DNA from 2 places in the Shewanella khirikhana genome. Region 2 is predicted to be linked to the other one. Evidence: predicted binding sites of a transcription regulator. Region 2 holds the regulator's gene; the other holds the start of a gene.
The links. Region 2 encodes MetJ, which represses methionine synthesis genes. Its sites were predicted from a motif close to TAGACGTCTAGACGTCTA; they were not measured.

Region 1 (15,078 bases), 1.6 Mb from region 2:
CGTTTCCCTGTTTGAGCACATCATGGATAGCCATACCGATGAAAAAGAATATGGCAGCAAAAAACAGATTCAGACCCAAGGTTTCAATCTGCTGCATATGCTGAGCTAACATCGAGGCTTACTCCGTTCGTGTCCTGGTGTGGGCGAAAAACCCGGTCTTGAAAAGGAGGCGCGAATATATCACATCATATTAGCGCCTGCTATAGCCTTTACCCAAGCGCCTCAGGGCTTTGGCTGTCCAGAAAGTTTTTCACCAGGCGGTTAAAGATGGCGGGCTTTTGCGCATGCAGCCAATGCCCGGCGCCGCCAATGGATTTAAGCTGCACCTTAGGAAATTGCGACAGTATCGCATCCCTGTGGTCGGCGCTGACGTAATCTGAGTCTTCGCCGCGGATAAACAGGGTTGCGCCATCAAAGTGTTTATCTTCAAAAGGCCAGCCAATAATCGCATCGTAAGCGCTGATAAGGCCGCTCAGATTCATCCGCCAATAAAACCCCTCATCGGCGCGGCGCAGGCTTTTTAACAGAAACTGCGCCGTGCCTTCATCCACCCCTTTGCCAAGCACATGGGAAAGGGCAGCTTTGCGATCGACACTGCCATCCAACGGCAGCGAGGTGAGGGCATCGAACACCTTTTGATGACGGGGCTGATAGGCCACCGGTGCAATATCGGCGGCCACGACAGACCGGACCCGCTCTGGGTGGCCAAGGGCGGTGGCGAGCACAATTTTACCGCCCATGGAGTGACCCACCAGATGGGCTTTCTCAATCCCAAGTTCATCCATCAGTGTAATCACCGCCTGGCTCAGGGAAGGGTAATCCATGTGATCCCAATGGGGGCTTTGGCCGTGATTGGGCACATCGATTCGGGTGACCCGGTAGTGCTCTTCCAGCGCCTGACCAAGGCCCTTAAGGTTGTCCAGATCGCCAAACAGCCCATGGATGAGGATGACATCTTCCCCTTGCCCCTGGGTGCTGTAATTAATTGTCTGCGGCTGTGATGCCTGTAACTGGTGCTCTGTGGCTTGCATATCCTGCGCCTGTTACCTGTTGCGGCTGAATTAAAGGAGGGCAATTTTGCCTTTTGGGGCGGATAGGTTCAAGGCGCGCTGGAATTTTCGCCCTGTTTGCGGCCTGATGCTGGCCTGCGCGGCTATTTTTTACCCGTTTAAACCCGGGCGCCGCCAAGTTAGCCGAACTTGGACACGCTTTTCAATTTGGAGCGCTTTATCAATCTGTTGGAGTGGCTTACACTGGGCTTTCTTCGGCGAGTCGGCTTCAAAGAAAGCCGCCAGAGAATACAAAAGGAAAGCATTGGTGATGAAATATATAGAAGTGGATGAAGAGCTCTATCGCTACATAGCCGGCAAAACCGAACGTATTGGCGAGAGTGCCTCCGACATTCTGAGGCGTCTGCTGGGACTGTCGGTCGCCGAAATCACCGAAGCTGCCCCCGTCGATATCAGTGAGCCCAGCATGGAAACCCCGGCTGCGGCAAAAGTGGCCGATGCGGTTACCGCCAAGCCTCAAGTAGCTGCCACAGTGGCTGCTCAGGTGTCGGCCGTATCAGCAGATATCGCTACTGTTCGCAGCGCTGAGCCAAGCGCGGATGCGAGTGCAGATAAGAGCGCCGAAATCGATTTTGCCAACTTGCTCAGCGAAACCAGCCTCGATGCGCAAAAAGGCGCCGTAGGCCGCTTCCTGTACGCATTGGAGTGCCTGCACGCCGCCGCCCCAGGCCGTTTCGAGCAGGTGTTGCAAATCCAGGGCCGCGATCGCCTCTACTTTGCCACCTCCAAAGAGGCACTGCTTAAGGCCAGTAAATCGGCCAACCCGAAAGAGATTGGTTGCAGCGGTTTTTGGGTAACCACCAATAACAATACCGCTAAAAAGCGCACCATTTTGGAAGAAGCGCTGTTGCAGCTTGGCTGCGATCCGGTGCGCGCCAAATCCCTCGGCGAATTGGCACTGGCCTGAATGAGCCACACGTTTTGGATGACTGAATAAAGGATTACACGTCTTGGCAATCCATGACCGCGCGGGCAAGCCCGCCCAGCAAGGGGATCTGGTTAATATCCCCAAACTGATGAGCCACTATTACCGCCTGGTACCGGATGTAAACGATCCGGCCCAGAAAGTCAGCTTCGGCACCTCTGGCCACCGTGGCTGCGCGTTCCATAAAAGTTTTAACGAGCAGCACATTCTGGCCATCGCACAGGCCGTGGTGGATTGGCGTACTCAGGCCGGGATCGGTGGCGCCCTGTATTTGGGAATGGATACCCATGCGTTGTCGCAGGCTGCTTACCTGTCGGTCATTGAAGTGCTGGTTGCCAACCATGTGTGCGTGATTGCCCAGCTCAATGACAGCTTTACCCCAACGCCTGTGGTCAGCCAGGCCATTGTTGCCGCCAATCGTGGCCAGAGCAATGCCGCTGCTCTTTGCGATGGCATTATCATCACGCCATCCCACAATCCGCCCCAGGACGGGGGTATCAAGTACAATCCGCCCCATGGCGGCCCGGCTGAAGGCGAGATCACCGGCTGGATTGAAAAGCGTGCCAATCACTATCTGCTGCACGCCCTTGACGGTGTGAAGCGGGTTAACTACGGCATTGCGCAAATGTTGCCGTTTTTAAAGCATAAAGATTTGATAGCGCCCTACGTGAACGACCTTGCGCAAGTGGTGGATATGGCCGCTATCGCCAAAGCTGGCGTGCGTATTGGGGTTGACCCACTGGGTGGCAGCGGCATTCATTACTGGCAGCCGATCGCCAAACAGTATGGGCTTGATATCACTCTGGTTAATCACAGCGTTGACCCAACGTTCGGGTTTATGACCCTGGATAAAGACGGCAAAATCCGTATGGATTGCTCATCGCCCCATGCGATGGCCGGCCTGCTGGTACATAAAGACAAATTTGATATCTGCGTTGGTAACGATCCTGACTACGACCGCCACGGCATCGTATGCCCGGGCACTGGCCTGATGGATCCGAACCATTATCTGGCCGTTGCCATCGACTATCTGCTGGGCCACAGACCCCAGTGGGCCAAAACCTTATCTGTGGGTAAGACCCTGGTGTCGAGCTCACTTATCGACAAGGTTTGCGGCGCCCATCAGGTGCCTTTGATGGAAGTGCCGGTGGGCTTTAAGTGGTTTGTCGATGGTCTGGCCGATGGCAGTGTCTGCTTTGGCGGTGAAGAAAGTGCCGGTGCAGCCTTCCTTAAAATGGATGGCACTACCTGGTGTACCGATAAAGACGGCTTCATTCTGGCGCTGCTCGCGGCCGAAATCCTTGCCGTGACAGGTAAAACGCCTGCCCAGCGTTACGAAGAGCTGGTTGCCGAGCACGGCCGCTGCTTCTATAAGCGTATCGATAGCCCGCTGAACCCCAAGATGAAGGCCAAGTTTGCTGCGCTGAATGCTGAAACCCTGGGGGCAGCCGCTGTTGCCAGTGATGAGATAACCGCGGTGCTGACCAAGGCCCCGGGCAACGATGCTGCCATTGGCGGTATTAAGGTGTGCACCGACAAAGGCTGGTTTGCCGCCCGGCCATCGGGCACAGAGCCGCTGTTTAAGCTGTATGCTGAAAGCTTTGTCAGCGAGGCTCATCTGGGTGAGCTGATTGCCGATGCACAGGCTATTCTCGGCGCGGCGCTCAAGGCCATTAAAATCTAAACGCTTTGCTGCACAATAAAAAAACGCGCCCTATGGCGCGTTTTTTTATCTTTGGATGCACACTTGGCGCTACATCTACTCAATACTCGATATGGCAACTGGGCAGGTTGTTCTTATCCAGATAATTCTGATGATATTCTTCGGCCACGTGGAAGGTTTGCAGCGGTACGATTTCAGTCACTATGTGGCGGCTACCCCAGCGGCCAGAGCGGGCGAGGGCGAGTTTGGACGCTTCTGCCTGTTCTTTTTGCAGCTTGTCGTGGAAAAAGATAGTGCTGCGGTACTGGGTACCTATGTCACCGCCCTGTTGGTTGAGGCTGGTTGGGTTATGGTTTTTCCAAAACACCTGTAGCAAATCGTCAAAGCTCACCTGACTTGGGTCGAATTCAACCTGCACCACTTCGGCATGGCCGGTGATGCCTTTCTTTACATCTTCATAGCGGGAATATTTGTCGTTACCGCCCATGTAACCGCAGGTGGCGCTGATCACGCCCGGGATCTGCCGGAAAAAATACTCTACACCCCAAAAACAGCCGGCGCCGAAGGTGGCAAATGATGAACTGGATTGTGACATGGAAACCTCTATGGATGTCTGGACGGCTAAATTGTGATGAAACTTTGTCGTAAATGCAATAGGGCGAGGCGGCTTTGTTATCAACTGCGGCGTGGCAATGGCTAAATGATTGAGATCAGGCTTAAATAGCTGTGATAGTATTGGCACAAAAAACTGCATGGCCTCACGGATTGCTGCCGGTTTGACTGCTTAACAGTTGTCTGGCTGCTCGGCTGTAATGTCCGGCCAACAGGCGGTTATCAGCAAGCAAAGCCTTAGGGAAGGCGTGAAGCTGTCTTCGCCCCTTCCTCAGAGAAAGGAGACCCCAAGTGCTTAACCTACTGCAAGGCTGCAAAGACTTTTTGCATCTCACCCTGTCCAATCCTGAACACTTAAACCCCATCGCCCCCCAACTTCTGCATGGCCACACCAAAGTAAGCCTTTGGGATACCGGCGTACTGCTGTTTGAACCGGCAGCCGGCAACAGCCAAAAAGATGTGGTGCTCTCGAGCGGGGTGCACGGCAACGAAACTGCGCCCATTGAGCTTTGTAACGGCCTTATTCGGGATCTGCTGGAAGGGCGTTTGCAGGTAAAAGAGCGGGTTTTGTTCCTGATTGGAAACCCGGCCGCCATCAACAATGGCACCCGCATCGTAGATGAAAACATGAACCGCCTTTTTAGCGGTGAGCACAGCCGTGGCCCCGGGCTGTCAAACCCGGAGCGGGTAAGAGCCAAAAAGCTTGAGGCCTATGTCACTCGGTTCTTCAGCGAAGGCGCGGCAATCGGCGCAGGCAGACAGCGAATTCATTACGACTTGCACACCGCCATCCGTGGCTCCAAGCATGAAAAGTTTGCTATCTATCCCTATCGCCCAGGCCGCGCCTTCAGTGGTGAGCAAATCATGTTCCTGGCGGCGAGTGGCGTTGATACAGTGCTGTTCCACCACGAACCTACCACTACTTTCAGTTATTTCTCATCGGAACTGTTCCGCGCCGACGCCTTTACCATAGAGCTTGGCAAGGTGTATCCCATGGGGCAGAACGACATGAGCAAGTTCGACAGCACCCGCGAAATGTTTAAACGGCTTATCTGTGCTGAGCCGCTGGAATTGCCGGCCTTTGATGCCACTCAGGTGAACCTCTATCAGGTTTGCAGGGTCATTAATAAAGAAGCCGACGACTTTGAATTTACCTTCAGCACCGATGTAGAAAACTTTACTGCCTTCCCCCGTGGCCATGTGATTGCCCGTCAGGCCGGTAAGGACATACTGATTGAGCAGGAAACCGAAGCTGTGGTGTTCCCCAATGCCAAGGTGCCTATTGGCCAGCGCACTGTGATCATGCTGGTACCCGCGGTAAATCCACACGTGGAATAAGGCTGTAAAGCAATTAATACATGCATTCGGGGGAAACTTGTCCCCCGTCATAGTGTAATGATTGTCAGGTAGTTTACGTTAACGTAATGTTCATCCCGCGTTTTACATACAGGCCAGGTTGTGTCCGGCCACAATGATAACAAGAGCAGAATATGAGCAACGCAACAACAAACCAAGAGACTGTGCATAAGGTCTCCTTCCTCGACAGGGAGTCGCTGCACATCCCCATTCTCAAGATCCTTCAGGCCGACGGTACGCCTTACGAGGAAGCCGTTCTCCCGCAAATCGATGAAGCCCTTGCCAAGCGCATCTATGACGCCTGTGTGTTCACCCGGGTGCTGGACGAGCGCATGTTGGGTGCACAGCGCCAGGGTCGTATCAGTTTTTACATGACCTGTACCGGTGAAGAAGCCGCCATCGTCGGCAGCGCCGCTGCCCTGGATGACAAAGACGTTATCCTGGCTCAATACCGCGAGCACGCCGCCCTGCGCTATCGCGGTTTTACGACTGAGCAGTTTATGAACCAGATGTTCAGTAACGAAAAAGATCTCGGTAAAGGCCGCCAGATGCCTATCCATTACGGCACGGCAGCCCTGCATTATCAAACCATTTCCTCGCCACTGGGCACCCAAATCCCACAAGCCACCGGCGTCGGTTACAGCCTGAAAATGAAAGGCGAGCGCAATGTGGCCATTTGCTACTTTGGTGAAGGCGCAGCTTCAGAAGGCGATTTCCACGCCGGTCTGAACATGGCTGCGGTGCTGAAAGCGCCGGTGATTTTCTTCTGCCGCAACAACGGCTACGCCATTTCCACCCCCACCGAAGAGCAGTTTGCCGGTAACGGCATTGCCAGCCGCGGTGTGGGCTACGGCATGCATACCATTCGCGTAGACGGAAACGATATGCTGGCGGTGCTTGCCGCCACCCAGCAGGCCCGTGCCTATGCCCTTGAGCACAATGCGCCTGTGCTGATTGAAGCCATGACCTATCGACTCGGTGCCCATTCTTCTTCTGATGACCCTTCCGGTTACCGCTCTAAGGAAGAAGAAGCCAAATGGCGTGAGCACGATCCGGTTAAGCGATTCAAGCTGTGGCTTATCAATAAAGGCTGGCTCGCCGAAGCCGACGATGAAACCATGTACGAGAAATACCGCGAAGAAGTCCTGGCCTCCGTTAAAGTGGCCGAGAAAATTCCGGCCCCCCGCATCGATGAGATCATTGAGGATGTCTACGATGAGCCAACGCCGCAGCTGAAAAAGCAGCTGGAGTCGCTGAAGGCGCACGTGAAAAAGTATCCGCAAGCTTATCCAAAAACTGCAGGGAGGCTCTAAGCCGTGGCTGAAATGAATATGTTGCAAGCCATCAACAGTGCTCTGCGCATTGCGATGGAAAAAGACCCAACCATGTTGGTGTTCGGTGAAGACGTGGGCCACTTTGGCGGCGTGTTTCGCGCCACTTCCGGCCTGCAGGATACCTTTGGCAAGGGGCGCTGCTTTAACACCCCGCTGACCGAGCAGGGGATTGCCGGTTTTGCCAACGGTCTGGCCTCTAATGGCACCACTGCCGTGGCCGAAATCCAGTTCGCCGACTATATCTTCCCGGCGTTCGATCAGATTGTGAACGAGAGCGCCAAGTTCCGTTATCGCTCAGGCAATGAGTTCAATGTGGGCGGACTGGTGTATCGCACCCCTTACGGCGGCGGTATTGCCGGTGGTCATTATCACTCTCAGTCGCCTGAGGCCTATTTCACCCAGACCCCGGGTCTGAAGGTGGTTGTGCCCCGTAACGCCCATCAGGCCAAGGGCCTGCTGCTGGCGTCTATCCGCGACAAAAACCCTGTGGTGTTCTTCGAGCCAAAGCGCCTGTACCGAGCCAGCGTTGGCGAAGTGCCTGAAGGCGATTATGAGCTGCCACTGGGCAAGGCCGAAGTGGTGAAAGAAGGTAAAGACATCACGCTGCTCGCCTGGGGCGCGCAGATGGAAATCGTCGAAAAAGCTGCCGAAATGGCGGAAAAAGAAGGTATTTCCTGTGAAATCATCGACCTTCGTACCCTGGCTCCCTGGGATGTGGACACAGTTGCCGAGTCGGTGAAAAAGACCGGTCGTTTGCTGATTAACCACGAAGCGCCGCTTACCGGTGGCTTTGCCGGCGAAATCGCCGCGACCATTCAGGAAGAGTGCTTCCTGTATCTTGAGTCGCCCATCGCCCGGGTTTGTGGTTTGGATACCCCGTATCCGCTTATCCACGAAAAAGAATATATGCCGGATGCGCTCAAGACCTTTGAAGCCATCAAGGCCAGCGTCAACTTCTAGGAGCCCGGTATGATTAAAGATTTTATTTTGCCGGACATCGGTGAAGGCGTGGTCGAGTGTGAGCTGGTTGAATGGCTGGTGAGCGAAGGCGACCAGATTGCCGAAGATCAGCCCATTTGCGACGTGATGACCGACAAAGCCCTGGTGCAAATCCCGGCGCCCTTTGCCGGTGTGGTCAGCAAGCTTTATTACGCCAAGGGTGAAATCGCCAAGGTGCATGCACCCTTGTACGCCGTTGAAATCGAAGGCGAGGGCACCGATGCGCCAGCGGCTCCGGTTGAAACCAGTGCTGAAGCCGCGCCTGCCGGCACACCTGCTGCGCCCGGCGCCACGGCCGTTGCAGCGAGTGCCGGTAAGCAGGTCGAAGACTTCCTGCTGCCCGATATTGGCGAAGGCATTGTGGAATGTGAGCTGGTCGAGTGGCTGGTAAACGAAGGCGATATGGTTGAAGAAGATCAGCCCATTGCCGACGTGATGACAGATAAAGCGCTGGTACAAATCCCCGCGCTGAAAGCAGGTAAAATTGTTACCCTGCATTATCGTAAGGGACAACTTGCCAAGGTGCATGCGCCGCTTTACGCCATCGAGGTGGAAGCTGATCATCCGGTTGCCACGGCTAACATAGCGCCAGTCGCAAGTGACGATGGTAACCAGTCTGGGCGTGCTGCTCCGGCTACCGCTGCGGTTATTGGGAATGGCAAGGCGCTGGCAAGCCCAGCGGTGCGCCGCATGGCCCGCAGCCTGGATGTGGATTTATCGCAGGTGCCCGGCAGCGGTAAGCATGGCCGTGTGTATAAAGAAGACATTGAGCAGTACCTGAAGGGCGGCACAGCTCCTGTCGCTCAAGCCCCTGTTGCTCAAGCTCAAGCGACAGCTGCTTCTGCGGCGGCTCCTGTACAGCCTGCAGTTGGTGACAGAGTGGAGCCAATTCGCGGCGTAAAAGCTGCGATGGCGCGTCAGATGATGGACTCAGTCTCCAGCATCCCGCACTTTACCTACTGTGAAGAAATTGACCTTACCGATCTCGTTGCCCTGCGCGAGCGCATGAAGGCCAAGTACAGCAGTGACGATTTGAAGCTGACCATGATGCCATTCTTCATGAAGTCGCTGTCACTGGCTCTCAGTGAGTTTCCGGTGGTTAACAGTCAGGTGAATGCCGATTGCACCGAGCTGACCTACAAGGCCAGCCACAACATAGGTATGGCGGTGGACTCCAAAGTGGGCCTGCTGGTGCCTAACGTGAAGGATGTGCAGAGCAAGTCGATTCTGGATGTGGCCCGTGAAATCACCCGTCTGACCGAGGCGGCCCGCAGTGGCCGGGTAACACCTGCGGACCTTAAAGGTGGCACCATCTCCATCTCCAACATTGGCGCCCTGGGCGGCACTGTGGCTACCCCTATTATCAACAAGCCTGAAGTGGCCATTGTGGCGCTGGGTAAGTTGCAGACACTGCCACGCTTTGCCGAAGACGGCAGCGTGCAGGCGCGCAAGATAATGCAGGTGAGCTGGAGCGGCGATCACAGAGTTATCGATGGCGGCACCATTGCCCGCTTCTGTAACCTGTGGAAGCAGTATCTGGAGCAGCCGGAAGATATGCTGCTGGCCATGCGCTGATCCTCATCTTAATGTCTTTTAAAAAGCGCCTGCGGGCGCTTTTTTGTTATCTGTAGCCGTGGTCCGAAGGTTGGCATTGTGGATAAGCGAGCGGCTATCGGCCAAAACACCTTAATCTTTTGCCTGGCTTTACGTATAATGCGCCGAAGTCGTGTGTTGTCGGAATTAGCATGAGTCAACAAGCCCCCATTCTGGAACCCATTCAGTATCCATTTCCACCCAAGCCCATCCCACTTTCGGATGCGCAGAAGCTGGAATACAAAGAAAAAATCAAGGCGCTTTTGAAAGCACGCGATGCCGTGCTGGTTGCGCACTACTACACAGATCCCGAAATCCAGGCGCTGGCAGAAGAAACCGGCGGCTGCGTATCTGATTCGCTGGAAATGGCCCGCTTTGGCCGTGACCACCCCGCGCAAACCCTTATCGTTGCCGGTGTGAAGTTCATGGGTGAAACCGCCAAAATCTTAAGCCCGGAAAAAACCGTGCTGATGCCTACGCTTGAAGCCACCTGTTCCCTGGACGTGGGTTGCCCCATCGAAACCTTCAGTGCCTTTTGTGATGCTCACCCAGACCACACTGTGGTGGTGTATGCCAACACCTCTGCTGCCGTAAAGGCCCGTGCCGATTGGGTGGTCACATCCAGCATTGCCCTTGAAATCGTTGAGCACCTGGACAGCGAAGGCAAGAAAATCATCTGGGGCCCGGACAGACACCTTGGCAGCTACATCGCCAAGCAAACCGGCGCCGAGATGCTGCTGTGGCAGGGCGAGTGTATCGTTCACGATGAATTCAAATCCAAGGCGCTGCGCGAGCTTAAAATCCAGTACCCGGATGCGGCTGTGCTGGTGCACCCAGAGTCACCGGCCAGCGTGGTGGAAATGGCCGATGCCGTAGGCTCGACCAGCCAGCTTATCAAGGCTGCGCAAACCCTGCCGAACGATACCTTTATCGTGGCCACCGACAAGGGCATCTTCTACAAGATGCAGCAGGCTGCCCCCGGTAAGACATTGATTGAAGCCCCAACCGGCGGTAACGGCGCAACCTGTAAAAGCTGCGCCCATTGCCCCTGGATGGCGATGAACGGCCTTAAGGCGATTGAAGCGGCATTGTCTGCCACTGACACCGCCACCCATGAGATTTTTGTGGATGAGTCGCTGCGTGAGCGCGCCAAGCTGCCACTTGATCGCATGCTCGATTTTGCCAAGACCTTGAATATGCAAATTAAGGGCAACGCCTGAGTCTTATCGCAAAAAGTTTGAACTATGTCATAAAACCCGCTTCGGCGGGTTTTTTGTGGGCTATATTTACCCAGGTAGCCCAGACCAAAGGGGTATATGACGACTACACTTATACCTCTAAACTCCATATATCACCCGACAAACTCTCTGTTTCATCAACTTGAAGGGAACCCCTATGAACATGCGATGGATTGCGAGCCTCAGTTTAAAAACCAAGCTTATGCTGGTATTTATGCCGCCGCTCCTTGGCTATCTCATTTACGGTGGCATCTTGCTGGCTGAGCGGGTGGAAGAGCAAAACTCCCTCGAGCAGGTACAATTGCTGACTGAGCTTGCAGTAACCAACAGTGCGCTGGTACACGAGCTGCAAAAGGAACGTGGCATGAGTGCGGGCTTCCTCGGCTCAGGCGGCACCAAGTTCAAGGCGCAATTGCCCTCCCAGCGTGGACTCACCGATGAAAGGCTGAGGGCGCTGGACAATTACACCCTGGGCAAGAGCTTCCCGAAAAAAGTCAGCGACGAAATTGGCCGCATCCGCGTTGAGCTCGGCCGCCTTGGGCAAATTCGTGCCAGCATCGATAATCTGGGGATCAGCGTGCCGGATCAGGTGGCCTTCTACACCAACCTTAATGCGTCGCTGCTTCGTACCGTGGATGACATTGTTAAGATTGGCTCCAACAAAGATATCTCCATTGCCTCGGCCGCCTTCAGTGCCTATCTGCAGATGAAAGAACGCGCAGGGATAGAACGGGCCGTGCTGTCTTCCACCTTCGGCAATGATGGCTTTAAGCCAGGCGTATTTACCCGCGCCGTGAAACTTATGTCCGAGCAGGACAGCTATGGCGAACGTTTCCGCGCCCTGGCGACGGCCGATCAAAACATCAGTTGGCAGCAGTTGCAGCAGCAGGCCGAAATCAAAGAAGTTACCCGCTTCCGTGAAATCGCCCTGTCGCAGGACAACAGCAAAATAGCGGCCACTGCACCAGAAGATTGGTTTAAGGCATCCACCGCGCGGATAAACTTGTTGTATAAATTCGAGCAGGACCTCGCCAAGGCGCTCGATGCCCAAACCGACAACCGCCTCAGCGTAGCAAACTTCCATTTTATTGTGGTGCTGGTATCACTGCTGTTGGTGCTGGCGGTGGTGGTATTGATGGGCTTCTCGGTAATGGGCTTCCTGCACCAGGGGATCTCCCATATCGAAGGCAAGATGCGCCGCGCAAAAGAGGAGTTCGATCTTTCTACCCGAATTGAGCTGCAAAGCCAGGATGAACTCGGCAGGCTCGGCGCCGCTTTTAACGGCATGATGAACGACTTTGAAGCGGTTATCGTGCAGGTTAAGCGCAACAGCCAGACGGTGACCAACGCCGTGGAGCGTATGGAGACCCACTCCAACCAGATGCGCCAGGACGTTGCCCTTGGTCACTCAGAGGCAGAGCAGGTCGCCTCCGCCATGACTGAGATGAGCGCTACCGTAAGCGAGATTGCCTCCAATGCGGTTGAAGCCTCCTCGGCGTCCGGAAAAGCCAACAAAGAGGCGCAGACCGGCAACACCGAAGTGGGCAATACCGGTGATACCATCAGAAGCCTCGCGAGTGACATCAATGCCGCCGCGGCGGCTATCTCCCAGCTCGATGAAGATATTCAGGGCATTGTCAGTGTGCTCGAGGTGATAAGTGGCATCGCCGAGCAAACCAATCTGCTTGCGCTTAATGCCGCCATTGAAGCGGCCAGGGCAGGTGAGATGGGACGCGGCTTTGCCGTGGTGGCCGATGAAGTGCGCTCACTTGCCCAGCGCGCTCAGTCGTCCACTACCGATATTCGGACCATGACCGAGCGTCTGAAAGACGGCGCCAAGGTTGCGGTAGAGGCCATGGCCCGTGGTCAAAGTCAGGCCCATGCCTGCGTGGAAGAGATAGTCCATGCCGGTGAAGAGCTCAGCCGCATTGTGCAATACGTCGGTGTGATAGACAGCATGAACGAGCAGATAGCCGCAGCCACCCACGAACAAAGCGCCGTGGCAGAAGAAGTAAACCGCAACGCGCTCAGAATAAGTGAAATCTACCAAAGCACCCACAGGGTTGCCGACGAGCTCGGTCGCATTAACGATGATTTGCTTAATGCAGTCAACGCCATGAGCCAGGAAGTCTCGCGCTTCTCCCTCTCAAAAGGCGAGTAGGGTGCCAGAGTGCAGTAAAGAGTGCAGTAAAAAGAACGGGCAACAGCCCGTTCTTTTTTGAGTCTTTACCGTCAAACAAAGCGCTTAAGAAAATAACCAATCCATCCACATTAAAGCCGCTCAAAACAGCACATAAGATGCGGATTTTTGAGCGAAATGCCCGCAAAAGCATCGCTTTGCTCAGCAAGTGCGCAAACGATAAAAATAATTGGCTTTTCGCTTGACCCTGGAAGGGCATTTGCGTAAAGTACCGCTCCGTCGACAGGGGAAAGCAACGCGCTGACTGACGACAGACAATATGGTGAGGTGTCCGAGTGGCCGAAGGAGCACGCCTGGAAAGTGTGTATACGGAAACGTATCGAGGGTTCGACTCCCTCCCTCACCGCCACATTCTGAAACGGGGTTCGCAAATGCGAACCCCGTTTTGCTTTGGGCGATTTTACTTTATCCGCAGGTCCTCAAAAGTCGACCTTAATAAGCCCAAAATCAAAAATCATTCGAGCGCTCAAATAAAAAAGCCCGGGGTTAGCCGGGCTTTTTGCTTGGTTTTACTCACTTCACTGTTCACTTCTACAAGCTGCTTGGGCGTTGGGTTGTTTACCCAAGCTGCAATGTCTGTCTTTCAAGTGGGCCTCTATCTATGACAGTGTTAACCGTTTAGTCATTGATGTGAGCACAGCGGCCAAACTCGGCACCGGCCTGAACGGCCTGAACCACTTGTTTGGGGAACGACAGTTCGCGATCGGTGCCGTTATCGCACACGAAGGCTTTGTTCTGATCCACGGCGAAGGTGATGGTAGCTCCGGCCAGGCCGCCCATCATTTCTGAGCCATTGGCGCTCAGGGCAAATGGATTGTCCATGGTGATTTGTGATGCTTCTACCACGCCTTGTTTGCCGAAGAACTGCTCCAGGCTAATCCAGCCCATACCGTCGATGTACAGACCACCCATAAAGCCGGTAAAGAAGCCGCCGGCACGTACAGAGATCATCGACAGATCATCAGTGGCATCCAGCAGTACCATCGGCGGCACGCCTACGAGCGGTACCAGCATCTCATGGGTATAACCCTGAGCACAAAGGTCGCCATAGAAGAAGTGGTTGAATGGTACCTGCTCACACCAACGCAGTGAACCCAGCATTTCCATCTCGTCGGTGGCGGTGTTCCACACCTTCACACCTTCGCTTGAGCCAAACGCAATACGCTTGCCGTCACGGGAAATTGCAGAGCTGTCGCGGGCTCCGTAGCGGCTGTAGGTGTCAACAAATTCACCGTTGACCCATGCCACTTGCTTGTAGCCGGAGTTGGTACCGGTAACGGTTTCGCCGTTACCGGATACGCGGTCGGCGCGAACCCACTGCACAAAGCCTGGCAGTTCATAGGGCAGTTGTTGCATGCCGCCTTTCTTGGTCCATTTGAATGGCACCACTTCGCCTTTGCCGGACGACTGGCAGCTGCCGTTGCCATCGACATCGATATAGCCGGTACCTACAACTGTGTCGCCGGTATCGTCCATATCCCATGGATAGGAGGAGTTGGTACCAGACTGACCACTGCCGCCACAGGTGTTGCCGTTCAGGTCGCCAATCGGGGTCAGTTTGTTGCTGTTGAGATCCCAAATGGCGGCTTCGCCAATGCCGTTGCCGGTAAAGTCAGCCATTACGCTGGCCTTGGTGGCATTTTTGTTCATGGCGGCTGAGCCTACCTGGACCGCAGCTCCCGCCGGGTGCAGCTCAAACACGGCTTTCTTGGTGCTGTCGTAGAGGAAGGGGGTTGTACCTGCCTGTCCCATGCCTTGCTTACCGTTTTTGGACAAATCGGTGATGAAGGCCTGCACCAGTGGCGTGTACTGAATACCATCGGTGTAACCATTGAAATACATGCTGACTTCTTTGGTTTCGCCGCCGGCTACCACAATCGGGGTTACCGCACAGGCGTTGTCGGTGGCTGGATTGGCGCTTTCGCCGTCGTTCCAGTACTCAGGCTCAGACACAATGGCGGTTTGACGGGTTGGGTAACCACCGGCGTTGATGGACTCAATGTACAGCACGTAGCGTCCGCCCGGAGTCAGGCCGTTGATCACGAACTTGCCGTCGGGGCCAACTTTACCCTGGGTCAGGTTGCCTGA
Region 2 (15,078 bases):
ATCGCATCAGTTTTCAGGCCGAGCCCCTGCTGGAATTCGGCTTCACCGGCTTTAACGGCCACCCTGTGGTCAGCAATAAAACCCTTATCGAAACCCCTTACTACAAAGCCACTTACGAGCTGGCGGGCAATCAGGATTTTCTGGAGCAGTATTACCGGGTCAGCAACCTGATTGGCTTCCTGGTCGGGCTGGTGTTCGGCCTGCTGTCGGTGCTGTTTTACTGGATGTGGCTTAAAAACCGCAGCTCGCTGGATTATCAAATTCGCCAGGCGGTAAAAAGCGGCGAGTTTGTGCCTTTCTATCAGCCGATTGTGGACTCGCAAACCGGCGAGCTGGTGGGCGCTGAGGTGCTGATGCGCTGGCAGCGAAACGATGGCACCCTGGTGCCGCCGAACCAGTTTATTCCCTTTGCCGAGGCCTCGGGGCTGGTATTGCCTATGACCCGGGTGATGCTGGACCGGGTGGTGGCCGATGTGGCGAGTTTTGGCAGGCAAAAGCCGCCGCTGTTTTTCAGTATTAACATTGTGCCTGCCCACCTCTATGACGAGGCCTTGCTGAAAGAACTTGAGGCCATAGTGGCGTCCGGCAAGCTTGGCGTGCACAGGTTATCGCTGGAAATTACCGAGCGTTTGCCGCTGACCGATATCGACACTGCCAAGTCGCTGCTGGAGCGGATTTATGGGCTGGGGATCGACCTTAAGCTGGACGATGCCGGTACCGGCTACGGCTGCTTTACCTATGTGCAAAACCTCGGTGTCAGCACCCTTAAAATCGACAAGATGTTCATCGATACCATAGGTCAGGAGCACAATTTCAACGGCAAGACCCTGGATGCGATTATCTCATTCGCCAAAGAATCTGAGCTGAAGATGATTGCTGAAGGGGTAGAGAATGACGTGCAGCTTGAGTATCTGCGCTCGCAGGGCGTGAGCTTAATTCAGGGATATGTGTATTCCAAGCCGCTGGATGCCAAAGCCTTTTTTAACTGGAAGTGTTAACAGAAGTTAAAAAGACCGGCAGCCTGAAACGCTTTGGCTGCCGGCTCAGGCGGGAGCGAGTGCCTGGAGTATGCAGGAAATATCAAGTCGTGGAGCCCAGCGTGGAAGGCCAAAATTGAGCCGTCCGCGCTGGTGGAGATGCCCGCCGTGCGGGCGATGATCGTGTGTTGGTATCCTTCTGGTATCAATTGCCTGAGTTGTGTCTTGGGCCGTGCTTGTTTTTCATCGGATCGCCGTCATAACCCAGGGCTTTCCAGTCGAGGCGAACGCCGCCGTTGTGGCAGGCATTACACTTGAGCGCTTCTTCCTTTGGCGACACCATGTGGTTGATACGCCACCACATTTCAGTTGGCGCAAAGCCATATTCACCGCTGTAGGCTATGCCCTTGGCCTTGAGTGTGGGGTTGGCTTCCATCCCGAGTTTTGCCGCCTTGTCCCAATCAAAATCAGACCAGTAGCCACCTTTGCCGTAGGTTTTGGCGGTGACAAGAATATTGTGTTTCTTGTCATAGATTTGCTTACCCGTGTGCACCTTGAACGGATAGATTTTGGCGCCCGCGTCCTGAATATCACCCAGAGGGTAAGAGAGACGGGTTACTTCATTGGCCTTGATGGGGTCGCCCGCCATGTAGGCACCGGCCTTGCCGTTGTACCAGGCGTAGGATGGCTTAACCATCTTGCCCCAGGTGAAGCTGCCTTTCTTCTTCTGGAAGGTCTTGCGGCCGAACTCGTCCAGGGTTTCCTCCCTGTCCTGACCCGCGGTGGACCAGTCCCAACTCATTTTGGTCGCTTCGTTGCGGGCGAAGAAGGGAATGTGACAGGTCTGACAGGCGACAGTGGCCGTATGCTGGTTGATTTTCTTGTTTTTGTGCGGCGCCGCTTCGTGGCAGTTTTCACAGCCAATGTGGTCGATGCCGCCGGGAGACACGCCCATGGCATTGCCGCTGATGGCATGGGACTCGGTCTGGTGACAGTCCTGACACTGGAAGTCGTTGCCGTCTGAGTCCATGTGCACATCGGTGGTTTTGTCCGGGTAGGCCATGGAAGAGTCGAGATCGCCGTGCTTCACCGCATCACCGCCACCACCGTAGAAGTGGCAACTGCCGCAGTTGTCGCGCACCGGCTTGCCGACGTTTTTGGCCACCTTTTCCAAATCCACCTTGGCCAGTGGCTCGCCCCCACCTGCGGGATCTTTGACGTAGGTGCCTGTGGTGTCGTGACACACCAGGCAGTCCACTTTGGCTGCATCGGAGAAATCAAAGCTGCTGTCCTTCCAGCCGTAACCCGCGTGGCAACTGGTGCAGCGTGGCTCGTTACCGGCAATCGAAGTACAGAAGTTATTGATGGCGTTCTTCTTGCCGCGCTCCACTGTGCGGCCGGGCAGCTCCTGGGTCAGGCTCCAGCTCCAGTGGGAGGTTTTCATAAAGTCGTGGGCTTCATCTTCGTGGCACGCCAGACACTGCTGGGTGACTTCTGTGCCCGACGCGAAGGGGCCTTCGATGGCTTCTTTGTGGGGATTGTCGGCCGCTGCCATGCCGCTGCCCAGCAGCATCAGACCGGACAGGGGGGCGAGGGCCCATTGGGAGAAAACAGTTCTCATGGTCAAACTCCTGCCCCGGCGGTGCCGGGGCCTGATGAGGTTAGAACTTCACTGTGAGTGAGGCGTTGATGTCCATGGCGGTATCCACCACCGGCAGTAGTGAATAGGCGCTGCCCGCCAGCACGTCATCCACCTTCACTGGCGCGCCCACCGGCGTACCCGAGCCTGTGTACTCGTAGTCGTAGTAAAGGCCTGCGAGCTTGATAAACATCCGTGGGTTCACGTCGAACAGGTAGTAGGCCTCAACCACATGGCCACGGGTCGCCAGCTTGCTGCCGATGGGGTCGTCCTGGGCCTGGGTGAAGGGGCTCCAGTATTTGGAGCCATAGTTATACTCGAGACCAAACTTGCCGTAGGGTGCGGGCATCTGCATGCCGATATAAACGCCGTAACCATCGTGGGCGGCATCGCTTTCGGCGGCCATGGGCACCATCAGCAGCTCGCTGCCATCGGCGCTGAGCTTGCCGGTAAAGGTCGCGTCGGTGAGCAGGCCGCCAAACATGCCTGCGTTGCCGTTGGATTCGGCGCGGGTCCAGCCAAGGGAGGCAAAGGCTTTAAAATCTTCATCGGATTCATACAGGTAACCGAGGCCACCCAGGTACATGTCGCCAATTACGCCGCTGGGTTGTACCCGGGTGACGAAGTTGAAGCTGTCGAACTTTTGCATGTCCTGGTACATGGTAGGGGCGAAAATGGCTGCCAGTTCGTTGGGGAAGGCCATGGTGCCCTTAAAGCCATCGTTGATGTCTTTGGCGCCAAACAGGGTCAGCTGCAGGAAGTGGTTGCCGTCATTAATCACATCGATATTAAAGCCGCCAAGGTGGGTGTCCTTGGTCAGCAGATTGCCAAACAGCTCGCCATTACCCCATTGGGATTCAAAGCCCTGGCCGTAGCAGAAGCGCACCACCTGACCTTCGATGCCGGTGATTTCACCGAGGTTATAACCCAGGGTGGCGCCATCGAAATTAAAGTGCACCAGATGGCCCGATGGGGTGCCACCGCGCTGTTCGTTTTCGCGGATATGGGACGGTGGGCCATAGGTGGAAGGGCGACGGCCGATAGACAGGTAAAACTCGCTGTCACCGATGTTTTTCCAGTCGAAGTAGGCCCGCTCTACCCGCAGCCAGTCGCCGCTGGTGTTGCCTGAGTTGGTGCCATCCATTGAGAAAGAACGCCAGGAATCAAATACCTGTACCCCGGTGGAGTCGCCCCAGTTTTTGTACATGGCAAGGCGACCGGCGAAGTTGACGTTGTCCCATACCTTGGCCTTGATATCGAGCCGCAGCCGGGTGGTGTAATAGAGATCGTTGTCGATGTCGTAGGTGTTTTTGCTGCCAAGGGCCCAGGGCATAACCCCCGAGAGTTGCCCTGCCATAAAGGCGGCGGCCATGTCGGGATTGGCGGTCATCATTTTGCCCAGAGGAGAGGTCGGATCCATGGGATCGCCATATTCACCGGCCATGGCGCGGCGACCGAAGTCGTCGAAATTCATCTTGATGCCGGGGTTCCAGGTCACGTCCCGGTAGTGCAGTGAGTGGGCCTTGGTGCGAAAATCGCCACTGAAGGTAATTCGGTCCAGCGCCGTGTGACGCTCGGTTTTGTTTACCCGGCTGTCGAGGTCTGCCAGCTCTTCAGATAGCTCATCGATTTTTTGTTGCAGTCGCTCGATTTTGGCCTGATCGCTGGATGCCGTGGTGTCAGCCGCCAACGCCTGAGGGGTAAACAGCAGGGGAGTGAATCCCAGTGCACTTGCCACTGCCAGAGAGATAAGGGTACGCATACTCACACTCCTGACCGGTTGTTCCGGTCGAATTTGGGTTGTACGAGGCCCTGGGGCTTGCCCCATCTGTCCCGCAACCCGGGAATATTTTGCTGGTATCTGCCCGTTATTTACGGGCGAGGCTTAGCCGCCGGGCTGATGCCGCTTAGCCGCAGGTCTGTGGCTGGTCGGAATCGGCCGCGTGGTCATAGAGAAACTGCTGAATATCCTTCAGATCTTTCTCAGACAGCTTTTGGAAGACCTCGGGCTTGCCCTTGTGCAGATCCTTTTCAAAGAATCTGTCCCACTGGGCCATAGTCTTGGTCATAGGGGTGAGTTCACCGGCGGCGTCGCCCTTGCTGTGGCACGCCTTGCATTCTTTCTTGTAGAGGTGTTTGCCTTTCTTGGGGTTACCGCCGTCGGCTGCCAGGGCGCTGCTGCCGAGGATCAGGCCAAGGAGCAATCCGAGGCCAATTGAGTAGGTGGTTTTCATCATCATCTTCCTTTCGCGGGTTGGCTGATTTTCTTCCCTGAGCGGGGAGCCTGGCTCCCTCGTTTTCCTGTTGCCTAAAATTTAACAAAGGGTGCGATAAGGAAATTTGAACTGGATCAGATCCATGAAATTTATCTAATTGATAAAAATTTCATTGAAAAAAATCTAATGAAATGTGTGTAAGTGTAAGAAAAATAGTGATTTCGTATTTAAGCTTTTGCTAAATCTTTGCGGAAAACAATGGTTAAGGGCGTGTGATCTCTGTGACATTTTTGAACATCACCCTCCCCTTAACTACCTCTTTAGGGGAGGGCGGCAGTCAAATAAACGTGGATCAGGGCTGCTGACGGGTGGCGGCCAGCACGATTTCACGGATGCAAACGGACTGTGGTTGATTCATGGCAAACAGGGCTGCATCGGCCACGGTTTGCGCAGCAAGTACGCCGCCCATGTGGGTTTTCCAATCCTCATAGCCAGCCTTGATGTTCTCATCGCTGGTGTGGCTTAACAGCTCAGTTTCCACCGCGCCGGGGGCGATGGTGATAAGGCGTACGTCATCCATAGCCACTTCTTCGCGGATGTTTTCGGTCAGAGCATGCACCGCAAACTTGGTCCCGCAGTAAGCCGCGTGGTTAGGGAAGGTTTTGCGACCGGCGATGGAGCTGATGTTGATAATGGTGCCGGTTTTGCGGCGCTTCATCTCTGGCAGTACCGCATGAATGCCGTTGAGCACGCCCATCACGTTGATGTCCAGCATACGTTGCCACTCGGCTGGATCCTGACGATGCACTTCGCCGAGCAGCATCACGCCGGCATTGTTGATAAAGCAGCCCACAGGGCCAAACTCGGCTTCGGCATCCTTAACGGCGGCCTTGATGGCGTCTATGTCAGTAACATCCACGGCTTTGCACAGGGTGTTTGGCAGCGCCATTGCCTGCATGGGCTCGAGGCGACGGGCCAGCAACAGCAGCGGAAAACCGGCTGCCGAAAAGGTGCGGGCGAGGGCGGCACCAATGCCCGAAGAGGCGCCGGTGATCACTGTCAGTGGTTTGCTCTGTGATGTAGAATTAGTCATCGTTTTATCCTATTGATACATGCTTTAGCCTGGGGTTCAGGCCAGTATATTGGTTGGTGGCCAGTATATTTGCCCTGCAAAAGGCTGAAAAATACTTATTTTGGCTGGATATAATAGGTATGGGCTATGGATGAAAAGCCGGATAACAGAATGGGTAACGGATGATTGAACTGAGATTGCTGCGATTTTTTATCGCCATCTTCGAAGAGAAGAACATTACCGCCGCCGCAGAGCGCTGCCATGTGAGTCAGCCGAGCCTGTCGGCTGGGCTTAAACAGCTGGAAGAAAGCCTGGAGGGGCCGCTGTTTGTGCGTAGCAAAAAAGGGGTGGAGCCGCTTGAGAGCGCTCACTACCTGTATCCGCTGGCGCTTAGGTTGGTGGAAGAAGCCAAATCTCTGCCGGCGCTGTTTAAAGCCAAGGCCAGCCGCCGCAAACTGAAAATTGCGCTGATGCCGGACCTTGGCCGCGGCCCGCTGGGGAAGTTTCTTGGCAAGCTGCATCAGCACATTGACCGGCTGGATCTGGAACTGGTGGATTACCACAGCAGCGCCGATTGTCGCCTGACCCTGGATGCCCTGCGCCACGAAGATGAGATTTTTGTGCCGCTGTGGGACGAAGACTATGTGCTTTGTGCCCCCAAAGATCATCCGTTGGTGCTGGCCGCCAAAGCGAGCGGCGCCGCCACGCCCGAGATGCTGAGTGGCTATGATTTTATCGAATGCCCGCCCTGCGAGGCCCATCAGCAGACCCTCGGCCTGCTTGCCTGCAACGGCATGAGTCTGAATCTGGTGGCCAGAGCCGAAACCAAGTCACAGGTGCTGGCGCTGGTGGTGGCAGGCCTTGGGGTGAGCTTTTTGCCCGATGGTCTGATTGCCGATGCGCCAAGCCTGGCGACTGTGCCCTTCAAAGGACCAAGGATGCAGCGGCGGATTGGCCTTTGCTATCCAGCACATCAGAGTATCAGCCCGGTACTGGCTGATTTGCTCAACCTTTTCAGCCACGACTGACCACCAGGTTCAGCCACGACTGACACCCAAGCCTCCAAAAACGCCTCCTTTTACGAGGCAGCATGCCCTAAAGCCCTGAGCCCCCGCGCTTACAGGGCTTTTTAGTGTTGCCTGTATCACAAAGGGGCGCGCTATGTGGTTTTCCACAATACCCCCGCCCACACACCCTGCAGACAATGGCATTAGCCGGTGAATGCACGCCATTCGCCACAGAAGAACGATAACGCTAATCCCATTCTGCCCTTTGGGCATTTGGAGGAAACCATGATAGAGCTCTGCAGGCGCGACTTTCTCAAAGGTGCCGGTGCGGCCGGGGCGGGGTGCGCCCTGGCCACAGCGCTGCCGGGGACGCTGGCAGCCATGGGGGCACAGCCCCTCAGTGGCAGCGAAAAAGCCATTCCGAGTATTTGTGAAATGTGCTCCACCCGTTGCCCGATTTCGGCGCGGGTGCTGGATGGCAAGGCCGTGTATATCGAAGGCAACGCGGCAGCCAAATCCTTTGGTGGCAAGGTGTGTGCCCGTGGCGGCGCCGGCCACAGCTTGCTGTACGACCCACAGCGGTTGGTAAAACCCCTGAAACGTGTCGGCGAGCGCGGTGAAGGCAAGTGGCAGGAGATTGAATGGAGCGAAGCCTACGGCATCCTCACAAAGCGGCTTGAACAAATTCGCCGTGAACATGGCGCCGAAGCCGTGGCCTTCTCGTCCAAGTCAGGTTCGCTGTCGGGCCATCTGTTCCACTTCGCCAAGGCCTTTGGCAGCCCCAATACCTTTACCCACGCATCTACCTGCCCAGGCGCCTATGTGGTGGCCGCCAAAGCCATGTTCGGTGGCAAGGTGAAGCGGGATCTGGGCAATTCCAAATACATCATCAACTTCGGCCATAACCTTTACGAAGGCATCAATATGTCCGAAACCCGCGCCATGATGAAGGCGCAAACCGACAAGCGTGCCAAGCTGGTGGTGTTTGAGCCACGCTTCTCCATCGTGGCCGACAAGGCCGATGAATGGTACGCCATTCGCCCCGGCTCTGATGTGGCGGTGGCGCTGGCGCTGTGCCATGTGCTGATTAGCGAAAACCTCTACGACAAGGCCTTTATCGAGCGCTACGTGGAAGGCTTCGAGGCCTTTGCCGCCGAAGTCAGCGCCTATACTCCCGAGTGGGCAGAAACCATTTCCGATGTGCCCGCCAACGATATTCGCCGTATTGCCCGCGAATTTGCCAAGGCTGCGCCCCATGCGGTGGTGGACTTTGGCCACCGCGCCACCTTCACCCCGGAAGAGTTTGATATGCGCCGGGCCTTGTACGCGGCTAACGTGCTGATTGGCAACTTTGAGCGCAAGGGCGGTATCTACTTTGGCCAGAAGGCGGCCGGGTACAACAAGCTTGCCGGTGAAGCCGTAGCGCCAGTGCTGGGTAAACCCGGCGTGGCCGACATGCCCAAGCCAACAGCAAAGCGCATCGATCAGGTCGATGAGCAGTACGCCATGATGTGGAGCGAAGGCGGTATTTATCAGTCGGTTATCGATGCAACCCTGGAGGCCAAACCCTATCAGCTGCGTGGCTGGGTGATGTGCCGTACCAACCCGATGCAAACCATGACCGACCGCGCCAAGGTGGTTGAGTCGCTGAAAAAGCTCGATTTTGTCGCCGTGGTGGATGTGTATATCAGCGAAACCGCCGCCTGGGCCGATTTGATTTTGCCCGAGTCTACCTACCTTGAGCGCGACGAAGAGATAAGCGACAAGTCCGGCAAGAGCCCCGGTTACTACGTGCGTCAGCGGGTGGTGGACGTGATTGGCGACACCAAGCCGTCCTGGCAAATCTTCCGCGAGCTGGGTCTTGAGATGGGCATGGACAAGTACTACCCCTGGGAGACCATGGAAACCCTGCAACTGCTGCAGGCCAACAAGGATGTGGCGCTTTTGAATCACATCAAGGAAAAGGGCTTTGTCAGCTATGGCAAGCCGCTGATGCTGCGTGAAAAATCCATGGTGCAGGAGTTTGTGGCGGCCTATCCCGGCGCCCATACCGCGGATGAAGACGGCAGTTACGCCAGCTTGCTCAAGTTCAAAACCCCCAGCGGCAAGATTGAGCTGGTGAGCCCCAAGGTGGAAGCCATGGCCCCGGGCCGCGGCGGCATCAAATACCGGCCGGTGACCTTAAAACAGCCCAATGAGCTCTACTTCATTCAGGGCAAGGTGGCGGTGCACACCAATGGTGCTACCCACAATATCCCCATGTTGGCCAATCTGATGTCGGACAACGCCGTATGGGTGCACCCCAGTACCGCCGAGGCGCTGGGCATCAAGGATGGTGATGCTATCCGGCTTAAATCCAGCGTGGGCGTGGAAGAGGGCAAGGCGCTGGTCACCAAGGGCATCCGCCCGGATACCGTGTTTGCTTACATGGGCTTTGGTTCGAAAAACCGCGAGCTGGTGCGCGCCAGCGGCAAGGGTATCCACTGTGGAAACCTGCTGCCCAATATCACGGCGCCTATCTGCGGCATGAACGTGCACACCACGGGTGTGATCCTGGAAAAGGCATAAGGGGGCCCGGACTATGAGCAAAAGATACGTAATGGTGCACGACGAGAACAAGTGCATCGGCTGTCAGGCTTGCAGCGTGGCTTGTCGCAGCATCAATCAGGTACCTGATGGCGTAAGCCGATTGCAGGTGCGCATCGAAGGCCCCTTTGGCGAGGCGCCCCATTTGCACTTCAAGTACAACCGGGTGTCGTGTCAGCAGTGTGAGGATGCGCCCTGCGTCAAGGTGTGCCCAACCGGTGCCGCCTATGTTGGCGACGATGGCATTGTGTCCATCAAGGCCGATAAGTGCGTGGGCTGCATGTACTGCGTGGCAGCCTGTCCCTACAAGGTGCGCTTTATGAACCCTGAAACCAGGGTCGCGGACAAGTGCAACTTCTGTAAAGAAACCCGTCTTGCCCGGGGTGAGCAACCCGCCTGTGTCACAGTCTGCCCCACTGATGCGCTCTGCTTCGGTGATGCGGCCGACCCTGCCAGCGAGGTGTCCAAACTGCTGGCCACCAAGGTGAGCTATCAGGACAAGACACATCTTGGCACCAAACCCAGGCTGTACCGTATTCCAGCCAAGCGTGGAGGTATCTGATTATGAACAATATCTGGGGTGATATGAGTCAGTACGACGGCATTACCTGGCATTGGGTGATTGCGGTGTACCTCTTTATGGCCGGTTTGTCGGCGGGCAGTTTGCTGATGGGGATAGGTCTGCGCTGGTATCGCGGCCAAACCCAGGGCAGCGGTCAGAGCCTGGGTGAAAGCGCCGTGCTCAAGGCCGCCGCCTTGATTGCGCCCATCGCCATTTGCCTTGGGATGCTGTGTCTGGTGTTTGACCTGACCAAGCCGTTCCACTTCTGGTTGATCCTGATTAACTACAACTTAAGCTCGGTGATGTCGATTGGGGTGATAGCGCTCCTGGCTTACATTCCGCTGACCTTTGCCTATGCGCTGGTGGTTCTCAAAGATGAGCTGCCAAAGTGTGGTCTGGGCTTCCTCGGCGGCCTTGCCGATAGCCTTGGCAAGCTTCGCGGCACGCTGGAAGGGGCGCTCTTTGTGCTGTCGCTGGTGGTGGGGGCTTATACAGGTTTCCTGATTTCTGCGATGAATGCCTATCCTATGCTCAATACTGCGGTGCTGCCTGCGCTGTTTTTGGTGTCTGGCTTGTCGGCAGGTGCGGCGGCCAACAGCTTGCTGGCGGTACTCATGTTTGGTGGCGATAAGCATACCAGCCAGGCTTCAGGCGACAATTCTGGAGATCCTGCGGGCGACCTTGAGCGGCAGCACGCCTTTGAATTGCCGGTGATGGGCATGGAAATGCTGTTCCTGTTTATGCTGTTTACTGCGCTGTATTTCAAAGGCGGCGCGGCGGCAGCGGCGCTGGCATCCCTCTCCGGTGGGCTGTGGGCCGCCGTGTTCTGGATTGGGGTGGTGGCTATCGGTTTTGGGGTGCCACTGCTGATGCGCCTCAGCGGTAAACATGGTCGCAGCGCCATGGTAACCGCAGCCTGCGCCAGTCTGATTGGGGTGCTGGCACTGCGGCATTTCATCCTTTATGCCGGTCAATCTTACCTGTCCTGACCGCTTGAATCGATTCAGCCAAAAGCCCGCGTTTTGCGGGCTTTTTTTGCGTAAATTTTCCGCCAATCCCCCACGGCTGAACTACGCTTTTAGGAGGCTTGCTGTATGCCGTAAAAGAACGATGCCGGGGGGAGAAAGGGATGAAAACAAAGCTCGTGGCAGCCTCGTTGGGGCTGATGTTCAGCCAGTATGGATTGTGCGCGCAGGACGTTTTTGAGGCCCGCAGTGACGCCATGGGCGGCACTGGTGTGGCGTCGGCCAGCTTGGAGGCGGCCCCCTGGATGAATCCGGCGCTGTTGTCGTTGCCTGGTTATACCGAAGGGGACTTTGGCCTGCTGATCCCTGTGCTTGGGGCCGAGGTGTCGGACAAAGACAATATGTCCGATAAGTTCGACACCCTCGAAGATAACTACGACGGCCTGGATGCGGCCATCAATAACGGCGATGTGGATGCCATAGATACCTACCGCGCTGCACTACTGGCTGACCTTAAGGGGCTTGATGGCAACACCGCGTATGCCTCGGCCGGTATCGGTTTTAGCTTTGCCATGCCCACCAAGGGTATGAGCTGGGGCGTGTATTATCGCAGTTATCTCGATGGCGTCGCGGTGGCGGATATCAGCGATACCGATCTGATACTGCTGGAAACCCTCGACCCCATGAATCCCCCTGAGCTCGATGACCTGACCTCCCAGGGGCGGGTGATTGCCGGTGCTTCTTCGGAGCTGGCGCTCTCGGTCAGCATGCCACTGTCGATAGTGAATATGCCGGTCACCATCGGCCTGACCCCCAAGCTGCAGCGGCTCGACAGCTTCAACTACGCCGTCAGTGCCAACAACTTTGATGCGGGCGACTTCGACAGCGACGATTACCGCAACGATGACACTGGATTCAATCTGGATGCCGGTCTTGCCATTATGCCGATGCGTGGCCTGACCCTGGGCTTGGTGGGGCGTAATTTAATCGAGCGCGAGCTGGAAACCGTGGAGTCGGAAGGGGTGCAGCTTAAATACCGCGCTGGCCCCATGGTGACACTGGGTGCCGCTTACACCACCGCCAGTTGGCAGCTGAGCACCGATTTGGATTTGACCGACAACGAAAAGTTTGTCGGCCTTGAAGGCACCAAATACTGGCGTTTTGGCGGAGAATGGCAAGCGCTCGACTGGCTGTCGCTGAGGCTTGGTTATCGCCAGGATCTGAATGATATGACTGCCGATATTTACTCGGTGGGCACAGGTTTTCAGATTGGCGAAGGCTTCAAGCTCGACCTCACCGGGATGTGGGGCGACAATGACACCGTCGGCGCCGTATTGCAGAGCTCATATCACTTTTAACGGCCAACTGTGTGACGGCACCTAAGTTCAGAGCTCGGCCAGGGACTTCAGTGTCAGCAGCAGGGCGCTGAGACTACATAAAACCAGGGTTGCGACTCTGGTTTTTTGTTTATCGACTCTGCCAAGCAGTTTACCAGCAACCCAATAACCGGCAACGACCGCGGGCAACAGGGTAACGGACCACCAAAGCTGAGCTTCGGTTACCAGCCCGGCAAAGGCCAGAATACTCAAGGCAATCAGCGAGCTGAAAATGAAAAAGGCGGACAGGGCCGCACGGAACTTGCCGGGGTCTTTGCCTGCCAGCAGTATTGCCATCGGTGGCCCGCCAATGGCGGCGATGGTACCAAACACGCCGGAGACAGTGCCGGCAACAAACAGGGTCACGCGGTTAATGGGCGCGCTCAGGCGCAGCAGGCTCAGGGCTACCGCCAAAAATACGATAGTGGCGATGGCGAGGCCAAGTACCGGTGTGGGCGCGGCAAGCAGCAATGCTGCGCCAAAAAGTCCGCCGGGGATCCGCCCCAGCAGCGCATATTGCAGCCCGGAAAACTCAAGGGCGCTGCGCTCTCTCAGTAAGGTGAGCAGGGCAATGGAGAAGCCCATCAGAATCACAGGCACTGGCACCAGTTCGGGCTCGACCAGATACAGCAGCGGGCTTGCCACCACGGCAAGACCAAAACCAATCAGGCTTTGGATTAGCGCACCACTGAAAATAATTAACAGCGCCAGCACCAGAGTGAGAGGATCGGACAACATTTACCAGCTCCTGAAACGACACAAGGACCCGGCGGGGTCCTTGTGCTAGTGTGGAAGGGAGGCTTACTCCATGTCTTCCCATTCGATGCCCATCTCATCCATCAGCTTTTTGGCCTCGGAAGGAATAGAGTCGGGCTTATCCTTGGACAGATCATCGTCGTTTGGCAGTGGCTGGCCGGTATAGGCGTGGAGGAAAGCCTCACACAGGAGCTCACTGTTGGTGGCATGACGAAGGTTGTTAACCTGGCGGCGGGTGCGCTCGTCTGTCAGGATTTTCAACACTTTCAAAGGAATGGAAACGGTGATCTTTTTCACCTGCTCATTCTTTTTGCCGTGCTCAGCGTAAGGGCTGATGTATTCGCCATTCCATTCAGTCATTGACTCACCTGTTAAATCCAAATTTCGCAGCAGATTTTAAACCCTTACGAAATACAGTCAAATTATTGCTGCGAAAACGCACCAAACATCAGTAGATTTCCTGATGTTTGGACGTCTAAACGTCTCGATGCCTATTGACGATTGGCGTCCGCTTGAGTTAATTTAGACGTCCAGACATCTTTATTTCCGTCGTCGACTATCCGGAGGAACACAGAATGACACAGCGCAAAGCAGCCACCATCGCGGTGCGTCAGGGCATCGAGAGCGACACCCAGCATGGCGCCGTGGTTCCTCCCATTTATCTGTCGACCAATTATTCCTTCGATGGCCACAAGAATCCGCGCAAGTTCGACTACAGCCGCTCGGGTAATCCGACCCGCTGTATTCTGGGCGAAGCCCTGGCTGAACTTGAACAAGGCGCGACCGGCGTTGTGACCTGTACCGGCATGGCCGCCATTACCTTGGTGACCAGCCTTCTGGGGCCGGATGATCTCTTGGTTGTGCCCCACGATTGTTACGGTGGCAGCTATCGTCTGTTCACCAATCTCGCCAACAAAGGCGCCTTCAAGCTGGCGGTTGTAGATCAGACCGATGAGGCTGCATTGGCGGCCGCCATTGCCCAAAAGCCTCGGATGGTATGGCTTGAAACCCCATCCAACCCACTGCTGCGGGTCGTGGATATTCAGGCCATCAGCGATGCCAGCCACGAGGTGGGCGCCCTGGTGGTGGTGGACAACACCTTCTTGTCGCCGATTTTGCAGCAGCCGTTGCTGCTCGGTGCTGACATAGTTATTCACTCCACTACCAAGTACATCAATGGTCACAGCGATGTGGTTGGCGGCGCCGTGATTGCCAAGGACGCCGAGCTGGGCGAGACCCTGCACTGGTGGTCCAACACCCTGGGGCTGACCGGCAGCGCCTTCGACAGCTACCTGACCCTGCGCGGCATTCGCACCCTGGGTGTGCGGGTACGTGAGCATCAGTCCAATGCCCAGCGCATTGTTGAAGTGCTGAAAAACAGCCCGCAGGTGAGCAAGGTCTACTACCCGGGGCTTGCCGACCACCCTGGCCATGAAATTGCCGCAAGACAGCAAAAAGGCTTTGGCGCTATGCTGAGTTTTGAGCTGGTGGGCGGCGAAAAAGAAGTGGTGGCGTTCCTTGAATCGCTGCAACACTTCAGCGTGGCAGAAAGCCTGGGCGGAGTGGAATCCCTGATTGCCGTACCCGCAACCATGACCCACAGAGCCATGGTGCCAGAGGCCCGCGCCGAGGCCGGAATTAAAGACACCCTGCTGCGCCTGTCGGTGGGGATTGAAGATGCAGAAGATTTAGTGGCCGACATCAAGGCCGCCCTGGCTGCCGTAGCAGCCTGTTAAATAGGAGTCAGTGATGGCGCGTTGTCATTTGCATAAGTTTGGTGGCTCCAGTCTGGCCGATGCTGACTGTTACCGCCGCGTGGCCCATATCCTGCTGACCCAGGGGCACAGCGACGATCTGGTGGTGGTGTCTGCCGCCGGTAAAACCACCAACTTTTTGTATAAGCTGCTTTCGCTGCGCGATGC

Region 1: msrA (peptide-methionine (S)-S-oxide reductase MsrA) is a predicted target of MetJ. The motif match lies at 4,265-4,282, and genes of this name have one in related genera.

Annotation. Positions count from the first base shown of each region.
Region 1 covers NZ_CP020373.1:1,584,548-1,599,625, forward strand. Annotated here, with positions in the region: gene STH12_RS06865 (DUF2788 domain-containing protein) at 1-112, opposite strand, end outside; gene STH12_RS06870 (alpha/beta fold hydrolase) at 210-986, opposite strand; gene seqA (replication initiation negative regulator SeqA) at 1,321-1,977, shown strand; gene pgm (phosphoglucomutase (alpha-D-glucose-1,6-bisphosphate-dependent)) at 2,021-3,679, shown strand; gene msrA (peptide-methionine (S)-S-oxide reductase MsrA) at 3,759-4,253, opposite strand; gene astE (succinylglutamate desuccinylase) at 4,562-5,608, shown strand; gene STH12_RS06895 (thiamine pyrophosphate-dependent dehydrogenase E1 component subunit alpha) at 5,761-6,939, shown strand; gene STH12_RS06900 (alpha-ketoacid dehydrogenase subunit beta) at 6,943-7,920, shown strand; gene STH12_RS06905 (dihydrolipoyllysine-residue acetyltransferase) at 7,930-9,534, shown strand; gene nadA (quinolinate synthase NadA) at 9,705-10,772, shown strand; gene STH12_RS06915 (methyl-accepting chemotaxis protein) at 10,948-12,951, shown strand; tRNA gene STH12_RS06920 (tRNA-Ser) at 13,252-13,339, shown strand; gene STH12_RS06925 (zinc metalloprotease) at 13,609-15,078, opposite strand, start outside.
Region 2 covers NZ_CP020373.1:4,788,263-4,803,340, forward strand. Annotated here, with positions in the region: gene STH12_RS20980 (EAL domain-containing protein) at 1-998, shown strand, start outside; gene STH12_RS20985 (tetrathionate reductase family octaheme c-type cytochrome) at 1,183-2,550, opposite strand; gene STH12_RS20990 (DUF3373 family protein) at 2,639-4,378, opposite strand; gene STH12_RS20995 (c-type cytochrome) at 4,524-4,853, opposite strand; gene STH12_RS21000 (SDR family oxidoreductase) at 5,185-5,925, opposite strand; gene STH12_RS21005 (LysR family transcriptional regulator) at 6,087-6,932, shown strand; gene phsA (thiosulfate reductase PhsA) at 7,197-9,479, shown strand; gene STH12_RS21015 (4Fe-4S dicluster domain-containing protein) at 9,493-10,059, shown strand; gene nrfD (NrfD/PsrC family molybdoenzyme membrane anchor subunit) at 10,062-11,048, shown strand; gene STH12_RS21025 (conjugal transfer protein TraF) at 11,189-12,382, shown strand; gene STH12_RS21030 (sulfite exporter TauE/SafE family protein) at 12,410-13,138, opposite strand; gene metJ (met regulon transcriptional regulator MetJ) at 13,202-13,516, opposite strand; gene metB (cystathionine gamma-synthase) at 13,732-14,892, shown strand; gene STH12_RS21045 (bifunctional aspartate kinase/homoserine dehydrogenase II) at 14,906-15,078, shown strand, end outside.